DNA from 2 places in the Rhizobium sp. BK538 genome. Region 1 is predicted to be linked to the other one. Evidence: predicted binding sites of a transcription regulator. Region 1 holds the regulator's gene; the other holds the start of a gene.
What was found. Region 1 encodes LexA, which represses DNA repair genes until DNA is damaged. Its sites were predicted from a motif close to TGTTCNNNNTGTGTTCNG; they were not measured.
Positions count from the first base shown of each region.

Region 2: a site for LexA is predicted at 4,190-4,207, ahead of recA (recombinase RecA). Genes of this name have one in related genera too.

Region 1 covers NZ_JACIFT010000012.1:75,983-85,346, forward strand. The annotation lists gene FHX09_RS16365 (HAMP domain-containing methyl-accepting chemotaxis protein) at 1-1,838, shown strand, start outside; gene kdsA (3-deoxy-8-phosphooctulonate synthase) at 1,862-2,707, opposite strand; gene FHX09_RS16375 (VOC family protein) at 2,704-3,585, opposite strand; gene lexA (transcriptional repressor LexA) at 3,785-4,501, shown strand; gene gltA (citrate synthase) at 5,921-7,210, shown strand; gene lpxB (lipid-A-disaccharide synthase) at 7,240-8,421, opposite strand; gene FHX09_RS16395 (LpxI family protein) at 8,418-9,299, opposite strand; gene lpxA (acyl-ACP--UDP-N-acetylglucosamine O-acyltransferase) at 9,303-9,364, opposite strand, start outside.
Region 2 covers NZ_JACIFT010000023.1:16,751-26,114, reverse strand. The annotation lists gene alaS (alanine--tRNA ligase) at 160-2,820, opposite strand; gene recA (recombinase RecA) at 2,975-4,063, opposite strand; gene FHX09_RS24035 (carbohydrate kinase family protein) at 4,305-5,249, shown strand; gene FHX09_RS24030 (pseudouridine-5'-phosphate glycosidase) at 5,278-6,204, shown strand; gene FHX09_RS24025 (hypothetical protein) at 6,467-6,655, opposite strand; gene FHX09_RS24020 (PAS domain-containing sensor histidine kinase) at 6,734-9,334, opposite strand.

The DNA of each region.
Region 1 (9,364 bases):
TCAATATTGCTCGCAGCCTTGCCATCTTCGCGGCCGTCGTCACCGCAGGATTGATCACGTCGATCGGCATTCAGAATTACGCCTTCAACAAGCTGCGGGTGAACGGCGAGATGTATCAGCAGATCGTCTACGGAAAGGATCTCGTTGCCGATATCCTGCCGCCACCTCTCTATATTGTTGAATCCTACATGCTCGCACTTGAGGCGGTGCAGCGTCCTGAAGTCGCGCGGAAGAATATCGAGCGCATCCAGACTGTCCTGAAGCCCGCCTATAAGGATCGCCGCAAATATTGGTCGGAAACAGCGCTCAGCGCCGACCTCAAGGAAAAACTCCTGAACGATGTCCTCGTCAAAGGCGACGTGTTCTGGAAGGTGATGGCAGAAGAACTCGCCCCAGCCATTCTCAAGAACGACGCCGCCGTCATCCCGGCGGCTTTCGAGAAGCTTTCAACGAATTTCCATATTCATGAAGAGGCCGTCAACAAGCTCGTGGATATGGCGAACGCCTTCCTGGCTGCTGCCGAAAAGGATGCCGCCGAACAGACCCGCATCCTCTCCACCATCACGCTCGCGGCAGCAGCTGTCTCGTTTTTCCTGTTGCTCGGCGGCCTTTACGTCTTCCGTCGACGCGCTGTCGTGCCGCTCTCAGCAATGCGCGACTATATGGCGATCCTTGCCGCCGGCGATTATTCGAAGGAAGTGCCCTTCAGCCGCCGCGCCGACGAAATCGGCGAGATGGCGCGCGCCGTCTCCGTGTTCCGCGAAGCCGCCGAGGAACGGAACAATATCCGTGAGCGCCAGGATGCCGAACGCCAGGTCCAGACACAGCGCGATGCGGCGCTCGCCGCCACCAAGGCAGACGAGGAAGCTGCCCGCGAGCGCGTCATCACCAGTCTGAGCCGCGGTCTGGAGCGCCTTTCGGGCGGCGACCTCTCTGTCCAACTCAGCGAGCCCTTCGAAGCGACCTATGAAAAGCTGCGCGAGGAGTTCAACTCGAGCATCCGTACGCTTTCCGGCGCAATGAAAGAAATCTCAGCCGTCACGAATACGGTAGGGACCGGCTCGAGCGAAATCGCGTCGAGCACGGATGATCTGGCCCGGCGAACGGAACATCAGGCCGCCTCACTGGAGCAAGCAGCCTCGGCGCTCGACCAGATCACGGTCACCGTCAAGAATTCATCGGAACGGGCCAACGAAGCGAACGCGATGATGACGGCGACCAAGGAAAGCGCAAGCTACTCGGCGACCGTCGTGCACGAGGCGGTGGCCGCGATGGAGAAGATCGAGACATCATCCGCACAGATCGGCCAGATCATCAACGTCATCGACGAAATCGCCTTCCAGACCAACCTCCTCGCACTGAATGCCGGAGTGGAGGCCGCCCGCGCAGGTGATGCCGGAAAGGGCTTTGCCGTCGTTGCACAGGAAGTGCGCGACCTTGCCGGTCGCTCCGCCAATCTGGCGAAAGAAATCAAACAGTTGATCGAGACCTCTTCCAGCCAGGTTTCAGCAGGCGTCGGCCTTGTCAACCGCACAGGCGAAGCGCTCAGCAATATCGATCAGCAGATTCTCAAGGTCACGGCGCTGATCGAGGGGATCGTGCGTTCTTCCTCCGAACAAACCACCGCGCTCCTGGAAGTCAATGCCGCCATCAACACGATGGACAGTGTCACGCAACAGAACGCGGCGATGGTCGAGCAAACCAGCGCCGCCTGCCGAGAGCTGGGCGACGAGGCGGTGCGCCTCAATCACCTGCTGTCCCGTTTCTGTCTCGACGAAACGGGACAGTCCGCGACCATGGGATATGCCTCCCACAAAAGGATGGCGCTCGCCGGTTGACGGCCGACACCCGTCTGCCGGTTTCAGGCGGCCTTTGCAATCACGTCGAAGGCCAGCAGCTTTTCGAGCAGCCGCGGCATATCCTTCAAATAGACCATGTTCGGCCCGTCGGATGGCGCATTGTCAGGATCTTCGTGCGTTTCTACGAAGACACCGGCGACGCCAACCGCAACGGCTGCCCGTGCCAGCGTCTCCACGAATTCGCGCTGGCCGCCGCTCGAACCGCCCTGCCCGCCCGGCTGCTGCACCGAATGCGTCGCATCGAAAACGACTGGAGCACCCATCGCCGCCATGATTGGCAGCGAACGCATGTCGGAAACCAGTGTGTTGTAGCCGAACGAGGCGCCGCGTTCGCAAAGCAGAATATTCGGGTTTCCGGTCGAGTTCAGCTTGTTGAGAACGTTCTTCATGTCCCAAGGCGCCAGGAACTGTCCCTTCTTGACGTTAACGGCTCGGCCGGTCTTCGCGGCTGCCACTAACAGATCGGTTTGACGGCTCAGGAAGGCCGGGATCTGCAGGACGTCGACGACCGTCGCCACCTCGGCGCACTGCTCCTCGGTATGGATGTCGGTCAGAACCGGAAAGCCGTATTCCTTCTTGAGGTCCGAAAAGACCTCCAGCGCCTGTTCAAGACCTATGCCGCGCTGCGCCGACAGCGAGGTGCGGTTCGCCTTGTCGAACGAGGACTTATAGACGAGGCCGAGACCAAGCTTGTCGCAGAGTTCCTTCAATACACCGGCGACCATGAAGGCATGGTCGCGGCTCTCCATCTGGCAAGGCCCGGCAATCAGGGACAGCTTGCCGGCATTCGAAAAGGTGACGCGGCCGGCGCCTTCGCCGATCACGACTTCGGAATTTGTCTGGCTCATCGTTTCTCCTCGAAGGCGAAGAGCGCGCCCTGTCCGGGCGCCGCCTTCACCAGAATTCGATTGTTCTTGCGCGTATAAGTCATCCCGTTAGCAGCCAAATGCGCTTCTGTCACGGCGAGATCACTGACCTTGAAGACAATGGCGACGCCACGCAGGCCGCGATCATTTGGTGCCGGAATATCGAAGTAGGCATCCAATCCATCTGGGGAGAGAACGCTCACTCTGGCGTTCGGAGTTGTCACACTCGCGCCAAAGGCCTCGTTGGTCACCGGGAGGCCGTGCGCCGCAGCACGCACAAATGGCGCAAATGCTTTTGGGTCCGGCGCGCCAAGAACGATCTCTGCGATCCCACTCACGCCATTTGCGTGCTTTTGCAGCGCTCTACGGTCGGCCGGCAGCGGATTGACGCGTTGGCACGTGAAAAAGAAAAAATCCGGAGCCCGCAGATCGACCGCGAACGCGAGCTTGAACGCAGCGGTGGCCTGAGAGCCGTCAGGCATCTTCATCGGCCGCTCGAACTGCAGCATCTCGCCGCCATTGATCTTTTCGGCAAGGAACCGGGCATGGTCGCGATCAGCATCGGTGGTCGCAAAGACCACCGCCGAGAAACCATCATCCCCGCATCGAAATCGGAAAGCCCGGTCACGCGCAGTGAAGACATTGCCTTTCTTCGCCGACGCCTCGTGCAGCTCCGCGTTGGCGACGCCTAAGGGTTCCAGGTATGTTTCGTCGGCGAAGAATATGCAGGCATTCTCGGTTCCAAAAGGATGCCGGGCATCGGGTGCGACGGTGAATCCCAGCTTTCCCAAGCGCTCGCGCGCAAGTCCGATATTGGAGACCGGCAGCACGATGTGGTCCAGCGGATGTGCTTCGCTCATGGCAAACTCTCCGGAATTTGCGAAGATGTGCGCCGGGCAAGGCAACAATGCAACCCCCTTCTACGCTTTCACTCAAAAGCGACGCAAAAACTGAGCAAGTTGCAGGCAAGTTTTATGAAAATTTAGGCACTTGCGGAACACATATGGAACATATAGTGTCTGTTCTGGCTTTGTTTCACGACTCTGGGGTTCAACTTCGATGCTGACGCGCAAGCAACAGGAGCTTCTTCTCTTCATTCACGAGCGGATGAAGGAATCCGGTGTCCCTCCGTCTTTCGACGAAATGAAGGACGCCTTGGATCTCGCGTCCAAGTCAGGCATCCACCGGCTGATTACTGCGCTCGAAGAACGGGGCTTCATTCGCCGACTGCCTAATCGGGCCCGCGCATTGGAGGTCATCAAGCTGCCGGAGGCATATAATCCGAGCCTCCAGCCCCGCCGCGGCTTTTCGCCGAGCGTTATCGAAGGCAGCCTCGGCAAGCCGCAGCCGGTTGCGCCGCCGAAGCCGGCTGCGCATGCCGACAACGACAGCTCGGCCTCCGTACCGGTTATGGGGCGGATTGCTGCCGGCGTGCCGATTTCGGCAATCCAGAACAATACCCACGACATTACAGTTCCGGCCGACATGCTTGGCCCGGGCGAGCACTATGCGCTTGAGGTGAAGGGCGACTCGATGATCGAAGCCGGCATCTTCGACGGCGACACAGTGATCATCCGCAACGCCAGCACGGCAAATGCCGGCGACATCGTCGTCGCACTCGTCGATGACGAGGAAGCGACCCTCAAGCGTTTCCGCCGCAAGGGCGCCTCCATTGCGCTTGAGGCCGCGAACCCGGCTTATGAAACGCGCATTTTCGGACCCGACCGCGTCAAGGTTCAGGGCAAGCTGGTCGGCCTCATTCGCCGTTATCACTAACGACAGGCAGCTCGTCGTCAAACGTACCGCTTCGACAGTTGTATGCCCGATGCCGCATCCAGGGGCGATCATGCGTGGTATACGAGGTCGTCACGATGGGTGCCCTGGTCGTCTATCCGTATCTCAGCGGTGCCCGAGCGGCGCAAGGTTTCGCCGGTGAATAGCAGTGCGCCCGACCGGCATTCCGTCAGACGAGACGATATCGGCGGTGTCGCACGCAGCGCCGAAGTACACAGGGTTTTCGACGATTGTCAGGACGTAGCCGCTATCATGCGTGGCGGTGCACCAGGCGCCTTTCAGGCATACGAAGCGATTCGTAGCGCCCATCGCAGCCTGACGCAACGCATTGCGAGCATTACGCAGTTCCGCTGCCGAGAAGAGACGTTGAGCTTCACCTTTATTATCCCGCAGCCGAACAGGGCCGACGCCGTCCAATGATCGCGGTGGAGCACCCTTCGCCATTGATCGAAGATGAAGTCAGTCGGATGGAGTCGATTTTTGGTGCAAGGACTTGCCCTTTGACAATCGCGACAAGGCTGCCGTCCTCGGCAATGACAATGTCCCGGGCGACTGCGTCTGCGAGAGCGAGAGCGAGATGATGTAGCGCGCCAGCGGCCACGGCCATCGCCTTCCCGACGCTCGACGCGGCCCGTAATCGTCGTAGCTACAGGTGAATCCAATATGACGGTCGCCCTGCTCTGCGTTTCGAACTGGGCGAAAAGCATTCCCAGAACACCCAATACCCCTGCCTGCGCAAGATTTCGGGCGGCCTTGGCCTGCCGCCAGCGCAATCAGGGCCGACGCGACAATCCATGCTCCCAGGCGGATTGCTGGCGGATCACTTGCGAACTCAAACCAGAGGACGGCGCCAGTCCCGAGGAAGACCGGAGAAAACAGGACAAAGCGCCCATGTTCCATCTCCGTTGCCACAGCGCGTTGAAACCACGATGAGCAGCCGAGAGTCGCGGTCGTACCCCGCGTTGGCCAGGAAACGAGTGACGGCGTGCGGAAGGCGCGGAGGCTTGGGAGTAGATTGAGGCCGGAGAAAATAAGGCTCTGCCGCACGGGCAGGCGCACCCGCGCCCGGAGCGGCCTTTCTCACCTCAAATGGCTTCAACCGCGGCATGCATCTGCGCCCAAAAACAGCCGCCCTTGCAACCACAATGCAAGCTCTCGAGGCTTGAAGCAACAATAATCGATTGAAATCTGAAGGAAAATCGGAAATCAGAAAAGCCAAGGATTATCATTAGCTTCTGCTATGCGCAGGGTACATCGCAGCAGTGCCCAAAAGTTGATACTGCGATGCACAAAATGGCACCACGGTAACTTGGCATTAGGCGCGCGATCATATAGCTATCGTCGACGACGCTTAACCCTATGGCGCTTTTATGGCGCCAACCGCCAGTTTGGAGGATCAGAATGACGGAACAAAGCGCAACACTGAAAATCGGTGATAAATCAGTCGATCTCGCCATCAAGAGCGGCACGATTGGCCCTGATGTCATCGATATCGGCGCCCTGTACAAGAACACGGCTTCCTTCACGTACGATCCTGGTTTCACCTCGACCGCATCCTGTGAATCGAAAATCACGTATATCGATGGTGATGCCGGCGTATTGCTTCATCGCGGTTATCCGATCGAGCAACTTGCCGAGCACGGTGACTTCCTCGAGGTCTGCTACCTGCTTCTCTACGGAGAACTGCCGACCGCTGCCCAGAAGAAGGATTTCGACTATCGCGTCACGCATCACACGATGGTGCATGAGCAGATGAGCCGGTTCTTCACGGGCTTCCGCCGCGACGCGCATCCGATGGCCGTCATGTGCGGCTGCGTCGGCGCGTTGTCGGCCTTCTACCATGATTCCACCGACATCACCGATCCGCATCAGCGCATGGTCGCAAGCCTGCGGATGATCGCCAAGATGCCGACGCTCGCTGCCATGGCCTACAAGTATCACATCGGCCAGCCCTTCGTTTACCCGAAGAACGATCTCGACTACGCCTCGAACTTCCTGCGCATGTGCTTCGCAGTTCCCTGCGAGGAATATGTGGTCAATCCGGTTCTGGCCCGCGCCATGGACCGCATCTTCATCCTGCACGCCGATCATGAGCAGAACGCGTCGACCTCGACCGTTCGCCTCGCCGGCTCGTCGGGCGCAAACCCGTTTGCCTGCATCGCGGCCGGCATAGCATGCCTGTGGGGCCCGGCTCACGGCGGCGCCAATGAAGCAGCGCTGAACATGCTGACCGAGATCGGCACCGTTGACCGTATTCCGGAATACATTGCCCGTGCCAAGGACAAGAACGATCCGTTCCGTCTAATGGGCTTCGGTCACCGCGTCTACAAGAACTACGATCCGCGCGCCAAGATCATGCAGAAGACGACGCATGAGGTTCTCGGCGAACTCGGCGTCAAGGACGATCCGTTGCTCGAAGTCGCGATGGAACTCGAGCGTATCGCACTGACCGATGAATACTTCATCGAGAAGAAGCTCTATCCGAACATCGACTTCTACTCCGGCATCACGCTGAAGGCTCTGGGCTTCCCCACGACTATGTTCACCGTGCTGTTTGCTCTCGCTCGCACGGTCGGCTGGATTGCCCAGTGGAACGAGATGATCGAAGATCCAGAACAGCGTATCGGTCGCCCGCGCCAGCTCTACATCGGCGAGCCGCAGCGTGATTACCTGCCGGTCTCCAAGCGCTAAACCGCGATAGCAGTCTGCAAAAAGCCCGGTCAGAAATGGCCGGGCTTTTTCTTTTGAAGGACGTCGAGAACGATCTCTGCTGCGTGTTCTCCGGGCGGCTTTTCGGTCTGCATCCTCTGCCAGAGAACGTCGAACCCCTCCATCATCGCCCGTCGCGGCAAGGTGTCTGCCGCAAGCTTCTCCATCCAGCGTGCAAAGCTGCCGCCTCTGACCACGTCATTGATATATTCGGGTACAATAGCGTAGTCGGCGATCAGGTTCGGAAGAGCCGCGCTCCACGTTTTGATCTTGCTGGTCATGAGCTTGATGATCCAGTCCGTCTTGTAGGCCGAAATGCAGGGAACACCGGTCAGTGCCAGCTCGAGCACGACAGTCCCGGACGCGGCCATGGCCGCATCCGCTTCAGCGAATGCCTGCCACTTCGCCTCCGCGCCCGTCACGATCTCGGGCTTGGTCGTCCAATCCTTGACGAGATCACGGATCATGGATTCGCGTCGCGGCATGGTCGGCAAAACGAAGCGCACATCTCCGTTGCGGGCCACCAGCTCGCTCACGGCATCGCCAAAATGCGGCAGCAGCTTCATGATCTCGGACGAGCGCGAACCCGGCAGCAACATCACCGTCTTGCGGTCGGTTTCGTTTCGAGGTTTCGTCTGCTCGCGCTGGCGTCGCGCGCCCAGCAGGTTCGGATCGGCTGTCAAACGGTGACCGACGTACGTCGTTGGCGGACCGCCCAACTTGCGCATCACTTCCGGCTCAAAGGGCAAGACCGCCAGCACCTGGTCGACATAGGCGAGCATGCGCTGCGCGCGGTATTCTTTCCACGCCCATACGCTTGGACAAACATAATTGACAACCGGCAGGTCGGGCAGCGCCGTTCGCACGCGCTTTGCGACCCTGTGCGTGAAGTCGGGACTATCGACTATAATAAGCACATCAGGCTTTGCGGCGATGATCGTCGTCGCAGTCTCACCAATACGCCGAACCAGCCGTGGCAGTTTCGATAGAACCTGCGTGATGCCCATGACCTGCAGTTCGGAGAAATCGAAAAGCGAGCGCAGGCCCTGCGCCTCCAGCCCCTCGCCACCGACGCCGATCAGTTCCACACTGCCAGGAAACTGTCGTTTCAAGGCGGCGATCAGGTCCGCGCCCAGGAGGTCGCCAGAAACCTCTCCAACAATAATGGCAACTTTCAGTGAAGCCTCGCTCACACTAGCCCCCAGGATGGCAATCCCCTATCCAGTCCGCACACGAAGATACCGGCCTCATCCGCAGCCTTTATGACAGCGTCACGCTCCAGGATCAGCGAGCGACCCGCCTCAATCGCCACGCCGGCCAATCCCGCCTGGCGCAGGTTCTCGATCGTCGAAATACCGATCGACGGCAGGTCCGCGCGGATATCCTGCTGAGGCTTGCAGAGTTTCACGAGCACTCCGCGCCGGCGCGCGGAAATCCGTCCGGCCGACCGCAGGTTCGCGACACGCTCTAGCATGCTGTCTGTGCCTTCCACTCCCTCGAGCGCAACGATACGGCCACCGACTGAAACCGACCCCTGGCCAACGTCCAGCCTACCGAGAGCATCCGCCGCTTCTGCTGCTCGTACTATGTCCTTGGTGTCGTCGGCGCTTGGCTGCACTGCGCTCAATGGACCGACGCAGGCAAGCAGATCCGGTGCGATCTCGTGCGCGCCGACAACCCGGCGCCCATTCTCTTCGATCAGGGCGATGACCATGCGCAGCACCGTATCGTCGCCGCCAGCGAGCAGCGTGCGGATTGTCGACGGCAATTTCGCGAGGGTCTTCAGTGTCGGCCGAACTTCGCGCCACTCCGGGCGCCGGCGTACACCACCAGACATGACAACGCGATCTATGCGGTTGCTTTCAAAGATCCGGTTGAGAGCGGCGAAATCGCCGACGCCAATGACGGCGTGGTCAAAGCCTTCCCAAGAACGGTCGGCCTCGTCCTTCAGAGCGATGATGAAGGGGTTCTCGCCTGCTCGCCGCGCCGCAGTGGCGACATGAGACGGTAGAAGGCCGCTGCCTGCGATGATTGCCAAGCGGCCTTTTGCCATGTCACCAGCGAGAGCCAAGCATCACCCTTTCTGTCCCCTGGTCGGAGAGGAAAGAGCGCGATCGCTTTCCGCGGCGATAAAGT
Region 2 (9,364 bases), on a different contig from region 1:
CACGTTCGGTCGCCCTTCCGCAGTTGCGCTTCTCTTCGCTCGCCATGACCAGCTTACGGTGGGACTTCCACCCACAAGAATGCGCTCATGCTGGGCGCACAACGAAAAGGCGGGGACCAGCCCCGCCTTCCAAAGAGTTTCGTGCGAACTCTAGTTCGCTCAGCTTGCCAGCGCGACCGCCACAGCCTCGATCGCCTCGTCGGCCTTTGCCCCATCTGGCCCGCCCGCCTGGGCCATATCGGGACGACCGCCGCCGCCCTTGCCGCCAAGAGCAGCCGACGCGACGCGAACGAGATCGACGGCACTGAACCGGTCCGTCAAGTCCGGGGTCACCGCAACGACTGCGCTCGCTTTGCCGTCCTCGCCCACGCCGATCAGTGCGACGACGCCGGAACCGAGGCTCGCCTTGCCATCGTCGGCAAGCCCCTTGAGATCCTTGGGATCGACGCCCGAGATCGCCTTGCCGAGGAACTTCACACCAGCGACATCACGGACCGCATCGGCAGGACCGCCCTGTCCGCCGCCCATTGCAAGCTTGCGCTTGGCGTCGGCCAATTCGCGCTCGAGCTTGCGGCGTTCATCCATGAGCGCCTCGACGCGAGCAAGAACATCGGCCGGCTGCACCTTGAGCGACGTCGCGAGCGACTTGACGCGCTCGTCCTGTTCCGCCAGGTATTCGCGCGCGGACTCGCCGGTGACCGCCTCGATACGGCGCACGCCGGCGCCAACCGCGCTTTCGCCCAAAACGCGGATCAGACCGATTTGACCGGTCGCGCCGACGTGCGTGCCGCCGCAAAGCTCGATCGAATAGGGCTTGCCCGCCTTGGCGCCACGCACGCCCTGGCCCATGGCGACGACGCGCACTTCGTCGCCGTACTTCTCGCCGAACAATGCCATGGCGCCTTCGGCAATCGCGTCGTCGACGCTCATCAGGCGGGTCGTGACCGACGAATTCTGCAACACGATCTCATTTGCCATGTCCTCGACGACCTTCAATTCGTCAGCCGTCATCGGCTTCGGATGCGAAACGTCAAAGCGCAGACGCTCGGGCGCGACCAGCGAGCCCTTCTGTGCGACATGCGTGCCCAACACTTCGCGCAGCGCCTCGTGCAGAAGGTGCGTGGCCGAGTGGTTTGCCCGCAGGCGCGAGCGACGCGCATGGTCGACCGTCAACGCAACCGGCTCGCTCGCCCTCACCGTGCCCTCGACAACGGTGCCGATATGGACGAACAGGCCCTCGCCCTTCTTCTGGGTGTCCGTGATCTCGATCTTGGCCGTATCGGAAGTAATCACGCCCGTGTCACCCATCTGGCCGCCGGACTCGCCGTAGAACGGCGTCTGGTTGACGACAATTTGAACCTTATCGCCAGCGGACGCAGAAGCGACCGAAGCACCGTCCTTCACGATGGCCTGAACGACACCTTCTGCGGTCTCGGTGTCGTAGCCAAGGAATTCCGACGCGCCGTGCTTTTCTTTGAGTTCGAACCAGATCGTCTCTGTGGCCTTGTCGCCGGAGCCGGCCCAATGCGAACGCGCTTCGGCTTTCTGACGCTCCATCGCGTCGGTGAAGCCTGATATGTCGACGCCGATTTCGCGGGCCCGAAGCGCATCCTGCGTCAGGTCGAGCGGGAAGCCGTAGGTATCATAGAGCTTGAAGGCCGTCTCGCCGTCGAGCATATCGCCCTTGCCGAGGGTCGTAGTCGCGTCGGAGAGCAGCGAAAGGCCACGCTCTAGCGTCTTGCGGAAACGGGTTTCCTCAAGCTTCAGTGTCTCGGAGATCAGCGATTCCGCGCGGACCAGTTCCGGATATGCTCGCCCCATTTCCTGGACTAGCGTCGGCAGCAGCTTCCAGATCAGCGGCTCCTTGGCACCGAGCAGCTCGGCATGCCGCATCGCGCGGCGCATGATGCGGCGAAGCACATAGCCGCGGCCTTCGTTCGAGGGCAACACGCCATCGGCAATCAGGAAGGCCGACGAACGCAGGTGGTCGGCAATGACGCGGTGGCTTGCACGACGCTCGCCCTCTGCCTTTACGCCTGTCACTTCTTCCGAAGCCTCGATCAGCGCGCGGAACAGGTCGATGTCGTAGTTGTCATGCTTGCCCTGCAGGACGGCAGCGACGCGCTCCAGACCCATGCCCGTGTCGATCGACGGCCGCGGAAGGTCGATGCGCTCTTCCTTCGTGACCTGCTCGTACTGCATGAAGACGAGATTCCAGATCTCGATGAAGCGGTCGCCGTCTTCCTCAGGCGAGCCGGGAGGTCCGCCCCATATATGATCGCCGTGGTCATAGAAGATTTCCGAGCATGGGCCGCACGGGCCGGTATCGCCCATCGCCCAGAAATTGTCGCTGGTCGGGATGCGGATGATCTTTTCGTCCGACAGCCCTGCAATCTTCTTCCAAAGGTTAAAGGCCTCGTCGTCCGTATGGTAGACTGTGACCAACAACCGCTTGGCGTCGATAGCAAATTCCTTGGTGATCAGGTTCCAGGCGAGCTCGATCGCCCGCTCCTTGAAGTAGTCTCCAAAGGAGAAGTTACCGAGCATCTCGAAGAAGGTGTGATGGCGCGCGGTATAGCCGACATTATCAAGGTCGTTATGCTTGCCACCGGCACGGACGCACTTCTGGGCGGTCGAGGCCGTCTTGTACGGCCGCTGCTCAAGGCCGGTGAAAACGTTCTTGAACTGCACCATGCCGGCATTGGTGAACATCAGTGTCGGATCGTTGCGTGGCACCAACGGGCTCGACGGAACGATTTCGTGGCCGTTCTTCTTGAAGTAGTCGAGGAAGGTCGACCGGATATCATTCACACCGCTCATGCTATGCCCTTCAATGCTGCCGGAAGGCAGGTCAAAACTTAAATCCAGTGGCTTTTATCGCTCGCCTTAACCACTGTCCAGCAGACAAACAAAACCGGCCACATTCTGATCAAGGAATGCGGCCGGTCTTGAACTGTTTGAAACCTTCAGACGATTAGCCGTCTGCGGCCTCGTCTCCGTCGTTCGCATCAGGGCCGCCATTCTGCAGGAAGCGGTCCGCAATCAGACCGGCATTCTGACGAAGTGCCGTCTCGATCTCGCGTAGGAGATCCGGATTGTCCCGCAGGAAAAGCTTCGCGTTCTCACGGCCCTGGCCGAGGCGCTGACTGTTGTAGGAGAACCAGGCGCCCGACTTCTCGACGATACCGGCTTTGACGCCGAGGTCGACCAGTTCGCCAGTCTTGGAAACGCCTTCGCCATACATGATATCGAATTCGACCTGCTTGAAGGGAGGCGCCATCTTGTTCTTGACGACCTTGACGCGCGTCTGGTTGCCGATGATCTCTTCGCGCTCCTTCACCGCGCCGATGCGGCGAATATCGAGGCGAACGGAGGCATAGAACTTCAGCGCGTTACCGCCGGTCGTCGTTTCCGGCGACCCGAACATGACGCCGATCTTCATGCGGATTTGGTTGATGAAGATCACCATGGTATTCGACTTCGAGATCGAAGCCGTCAGCTTGCGCAGCGCCTGACTCATCAGTCGCGCCTGGAGACCCGGCAGGTTGTCCCCCATCTCGCCCTCGATTTCCGCACGCGGCGTCAGCGCTGCAACGGAGTCGACGACGAGAACGTCAACAGCGCCGGAACGCACCAGCGTGTCGGTGATCTCAAGCGCCTGCTCGCCTGTATCCGGCTGCGAGATCAGGAGATTCTGCAGATCGACGCCAAGTTTGCGGGCATAGACCGGATCGAGCGCATGTTCTGCGTCCACGAAGGCGCAGATGCCGCCCTTCTTCTGCGATTCCGCAATGGTCTGCAGCGCGAGCGTCGTCTTGCCCGAGCTTTCCGGTCCGTAAATCTCGATGATGCGGCCCTTGGGAAGGCCGCCGATGCCGAGCGCGATATCCAACCCGAGAGAACCTGTCGAAACCGTTTCGATCTCGACGACATTCTCGTTCGAGCCGAGCTTCATGATTGAGCCCTTGCCGAACGACCGCTCGATCTGTGAGAGTGCCGCTTCAAGTGCCTTGCTTTTGTCCACCGATTTGTCCTCTACAAGCCGCAATGTATTCTGTGACATTCGATCCACCTTTAGGTTATTGAAGCCGCTCAAGCAATGTCGCCGCCGATGTCGATTTTGTACCGCATTTGTTCTCATTGCGCAAGCGCCGTTCAAACAGTTGAAAGAAAAAGGTAAAATAGCCCGTGTTCTACATTTGTTTTAGTGATGGAAAGCAACGGCTTAAAGATAGGGCAGTCGCCGCCAACCTGCTAGCGACGGCGGGACGATTCGTGTCTTTTGGCGGATGCAGGGCGATGAAATGAAGCAGAAGATTCTTGTCCTCGGCGGAGCCCATATCGACAGGCGCGGACGCATTTCCGGCGACACGGTGGCCGGTGCCAGCAATCCGGGGTCATGGTTCGAGGAGCCAGGCGGCGGTGGCTTCAATGCAGCGCGCAACCTGGCCCGGTTGGGCTTCGACGTGACGATGATTTCGCCCCGTGGCGGCGATCCGATCGGCGAGGCGGTCAGCGAGGCGGCCGATTTCGCAGGCGTTCATGACCGCCCCTTCGTTTTCCTGGATCGGAAGACGCCCAGTTACACCGCAATCATCGAGAACGATGGAAACCTGGTGATTGCGCTTGCCGACATGGATCTCTACCGCATGTTCATGCCGCGCCGGCTCTCGATCCGTGCCGTCCGCGATGCCTTTGCCGCGACCGATTTCATCCTCTTTGACGCCAACCTGCCGGCGGAGACGATGGCATCGATCGTCGAGCGCGCTAAGGCTCTCGGCAAGCCGGTGGGCGCGATCGCAATCTCGCCGGCCAAGGCGATCAAGCTGAAACCGTGCATCGATGGGATAGACTATCTTTTCCTCAATGAGGCTGAAGCCACCGCATTGACTGGCGAACGGCCCAATGACCCGTCGCATTGGCCGTCGCTGCTGGGTGACATCGGCTTGCGTGGCGGCGTCGTCACGCGCGGCCAACGCGAGCTGATTGCCTTTGCTGATCACCGCGTCGTTGCCCTGCAGCCGGTAAACCTCGAAGGCGTCGCAGATGTCACGGGCGCCGGCGACTCGCTCGCGGCCGGCGTTATTTCCGGGCTTATGCGCGGAATTCCCCTGGCCGATGCGGTGCGGGAAGGCGCCGCTGCCGCAGCTCTTACGGTACAGTCCCCGCACGCCGTCAATGAAAACCTCTCCCCGGATTTGGTGAGGAAGACACTTTCCCTTGTTCCGCCGGCGAGAATTTTGCATTGAAGGCAATACCGACGAAATGGAAGAGACAATGACGAAACCGATCTCCCCCCTCCTGCCGATCGCCTATTCCAAGGAAGTCGCAAGCGCCAAGCAGCGCGGCGCGCCGATTGTGGCGCTCGAATCGACCATCATCACGCATGGCATGCCCTACCCCGGCAACATCGAGATGGCCCGCAGCGTCGAGGCGATCATTCGTGAGCAGGGCGCGGTCCCGGCAACGATCGCGGTCATTCACGGGACGCTGCATATCGGCCTCGAAGCCGAGCAACTGGAGCAGCTGGCGCAGGCCAAGGATGTTCTGAAGGTCTCGCGCGCCGATCTCGCCTTCGCGGTCGCCGAGCGTCGTCATGGTGCGACGACCGTGGCAGCTACGATGATCGCCGCCGAGCGTGCCGGCATCAAGGTCTTCGCCACCGGTGGCATCGGCGGAGTCCACCGAGGCGCCGAAGAAAGCTTCGATATCTCCGCTGACCTCGAGGAACTCAGCCGCACCGGTGTCATCGTCGTTTGCGCCGGCGCCAAGGCAATCCTGGATATTCCGAAGACTCTGGAGGTGCTGGAAACCGCGGGCGTGCCCGTTGTGACCTACGAGAGCGAGGAATTCCCCGCCTTCTGGTCGCGGGCGTCGGGATTGCGCAGTCCGCTGACGCTCAACAGCCCAGCCGCAATCGCCAACTTCCAGACGGTGCGCGAGCAGCTCGGCATCGATGGCGGCATGCTGATCGCGAACCCTGTGCCGGAGGCAGACGAGATCCCGCGGGAGGAAATGGAAATCTACATCGAGCGCGCCCTCGACAGCGCCGAGCGCGACGAGATCAGCGGCAAGGAAGTGACCCCTTACCTGCTCAGCACGATCTTTGACCTGACCGACGGCCAGAGCCTGAAGACCAATATTGCCTTGGTCGAAAATAATGCGAGATTGGCGGCAGAAATTGCCGTCGCGCTGGCGGGATGATCGTTTGAGGGGGCGTTCCAGCGCCTCCCTAACGGCCGACTCCGCAATCGTCATTTGAGCATTTCGCCCTTCGCATGACGGGCAAGAGCCAGCCACTGAAAGGAGTCGAATCGAAGCTCCACAAAAGCGCCGAATAACCGAACAATAGAACAACCATTTTTTTCGCGGACAGCAGGTCGGTATTCGCGCCGTAAAAGATTGCGAAGCGGACAAGGAAAACTGCCAGCCACAAGCAAATCCAAACCAAGTACAATCGTGAAAATCACGACCAAAATTGCTCGCTGAGCAACTGGCGTTCAAAAGCGTAAAGCAGAACGCCTATTGTGGCGAAAAGACCGATGCATGCATCGCCGACCATCCTGAATTGCGATCGCGGCACACCATTAAAGCCTGTCAGGATCGCCCAGACATACGACACGGCCACCAGGATGGCAAAGAGCTTCCAGCGCATTTTCTCCTCCAGGTTGCGATTTCATAACAAACGATCGCTGAGGATGGGTTCAAAAAAGGCTAAAACTCTAGGTACCGACTAGCTGTCGAGCGTCTCCTTCACGACGACGGCAAGCTGCTTCAGGGAGAACGGCTTCGGCAGGAAGCCGAACTTGGAATCCGGCGGCAGGTTGCGTGCGAATGCATCCTCGGCATAGCCCGAAACGAAGATGAACTTCAGGTCAGGATAATTCTTGCGCAGTTCGCGCAGCAGCGATGGACCATCCATCTCCGGCATCACCACATCCGAGACGACGATGTCGACCTTGCCTTCGAGCTCGTCCATGATATCGAGCGCCTCGACGCCAGATCCGGCCTCGTAAACCGTGTAGCCGCGGGTCTCGAGCATGCGCTTGCCGCCGCGACGCACTGCTTCCTCATCCTCGACCAGCAAAATGACGGCAGATCCGGTCAGATCCTCGGCTTGCTGCGCCGGTGCCGGTACCTGTTCGCCGGGCGCGCCGATCGCAGGCGTGACGGCATCACCTTCCGCCGCAACGGCTGGCTCGACAATGTGGCGCGGCAGGAAGACGCGGAAAGTCGTACCTTTGCCGACTTCCGACTCCGGCTGAATATAGCCACCCGACTGCTTGACGATGCCGTAAACCATCGCGAGACCAAGACCCGTTCCCTTGCCGACCTCCTTCGTCGTGAAGAAGGGCTCGAAGATCTTGTCCATGATCTCAGGCGCAATGCCGGTCCCGTTGTCCGAGACCTCGATGAGGACCATGTCCTCGTGCGGCATATAGGAGTAATTGAATGCTGCGATCTCTTCCGCCGTCACGTTCTTCGTGCGAAGCGTCAGCTTGCCGCCCTGCGGCATGGCATCGCGCGCGTTGACGCAGAGGTTGATGAGCACCTGCTCGAACTGCGACAGGTCAGTCTTAACAGGCCAGAGATCGCGGCCATACTCGACGTCAAGCTTCACATTCGTACCGGATAGCAGCCGGTCGACCAGCATCCTGAGGTCGCCCACCACATCGGTCAGATTAAGCACCGTCGGCCGCATCGTCTGCTTGCGCGAGAACGCCAGCAGTTGCCGAACGAGCACTGCGGCACGATTGGCATTGCGCTTGATTTCCATCAGGTCTGCAAAGCCAGGGTCGGCGGGTCTCGCCTGCAGCAGCAGATGATCGGAAGAGAGCAGAATGGCCGTCAGAACGTTGTTGAAGTCGTGCGCAATGCCGCCGGCCAGCGTGCCAACCGCGTTCATTTTCTGAGTCTGTGCCATCTGCGCTTCGAGCGCCTTCTGCTCCGTCACCTCCACGGCATAGACGATCGCAGCCTCTTCCGGTGCCTCGTCGCTCTGGTCGATCACCGCATTGACGTAGAAGCGGAAATGGCGGGCTTCGTCCGTTGGCGTGCGAGAGTCGATCGGAGGGATGTCGCCCTGCCGGTCCTTTGCCGCCACAAGCGCCTGCTGCAGCTTCGACTTGTCGCTGTCCTGAACAATGACTTCGAGCAAAGCGCCGTTCTCTACGTCATCACGGGAAACCATCCCGGAAAACAGCTTCAGGAACGGTGCATTCGTCCGCAGGATGCGGCCTTCGCCGTCCACCGAGGCGATCGCCATCGGCGTGTTGTTGAAGAAACGGGTGAACCGCATCGCGGCCGCCGAGGCGGATTGATCGCTCTCGCCGCTCTTCTGACGCGTAAGCACGATCGACCGGCTTTCTCCGGGCGCGCCATCGCGCATCGACGTCACGCTGTGGACGATCTGTGCCGGCAGGCTCTGACCGTTCATCTTCTTCAGGTCGAGATCCAGTGTCACGGTCTTCTTTAGGCCTGGATCGGCCTGCACTGATTGTATGAGCGCAAGTCCCTCACCCGCAACGAAGTCGCCGATCGTTACCGAACCGGGGACGAATTTGGTGAGATCGATGCCGAGCCATTCCGCCAGCGTTGCGTTGAGATAGAAAATCTCACCTTTGCGCCCGGCGGAAAAGAACCCGGCCGGCGCGTGGTCGAGATAGTCGATCGCATTCTGCAATTCCTTGAAGAACCGCTCCTGATCATCGCGCTCCGAGGTGATGTCGCTGATCTGCCAGATGTGGAGCGGCTTGCGTCCAATCTCCTCGCTGTGGAGAGCCCGCGCTTTCAGGCGATACCAATGCGCCCCGGCGCCGTTCGTCGAGGGGCCAAGCGATCGCAACAGGCGGAATTCCTCGCTGCCCTCCCGACCCTCACGCAGGCCGTTGGAGAGACGATAGAGCGCCTCGTTCGACTCTCGATGACGCGACAGGAGCGCTTCAAGTGTCTGAACCTCAGTCGACTTGCGGGCACTGGTCAGTTCGCCGTAGGCCGCATTCGCATAAACGATGCGACCCTTCTCATCAGTGATGAGCGACCCGTCGGGGTGGCTGTTCAAGAATGCGCGCGCCAGGCTGTCGGACTGCCGCTGCGGCATGACTTCGATAAAACCGATCACCGAGGACACGAGGAAGAAGATCCCGACCATGGCAAGCACGCCGAGAACGCCGAGCACCATTTCGTTGTCGAGGGAACTTTTGAAAACAACGAACGCAGCGGCTGCGCCGATCAGCACAAGCGCAAGCAGAATGATCCGCAAAGCCGTGCCTGTGCGGCCCCCGCGGTCCAAGAGCGGTTCGCTGTAATCGTCGGCCTGACGCGGTCTCGTCATCTATTCCCTCGCATGGCCTGCCGGGCTTCA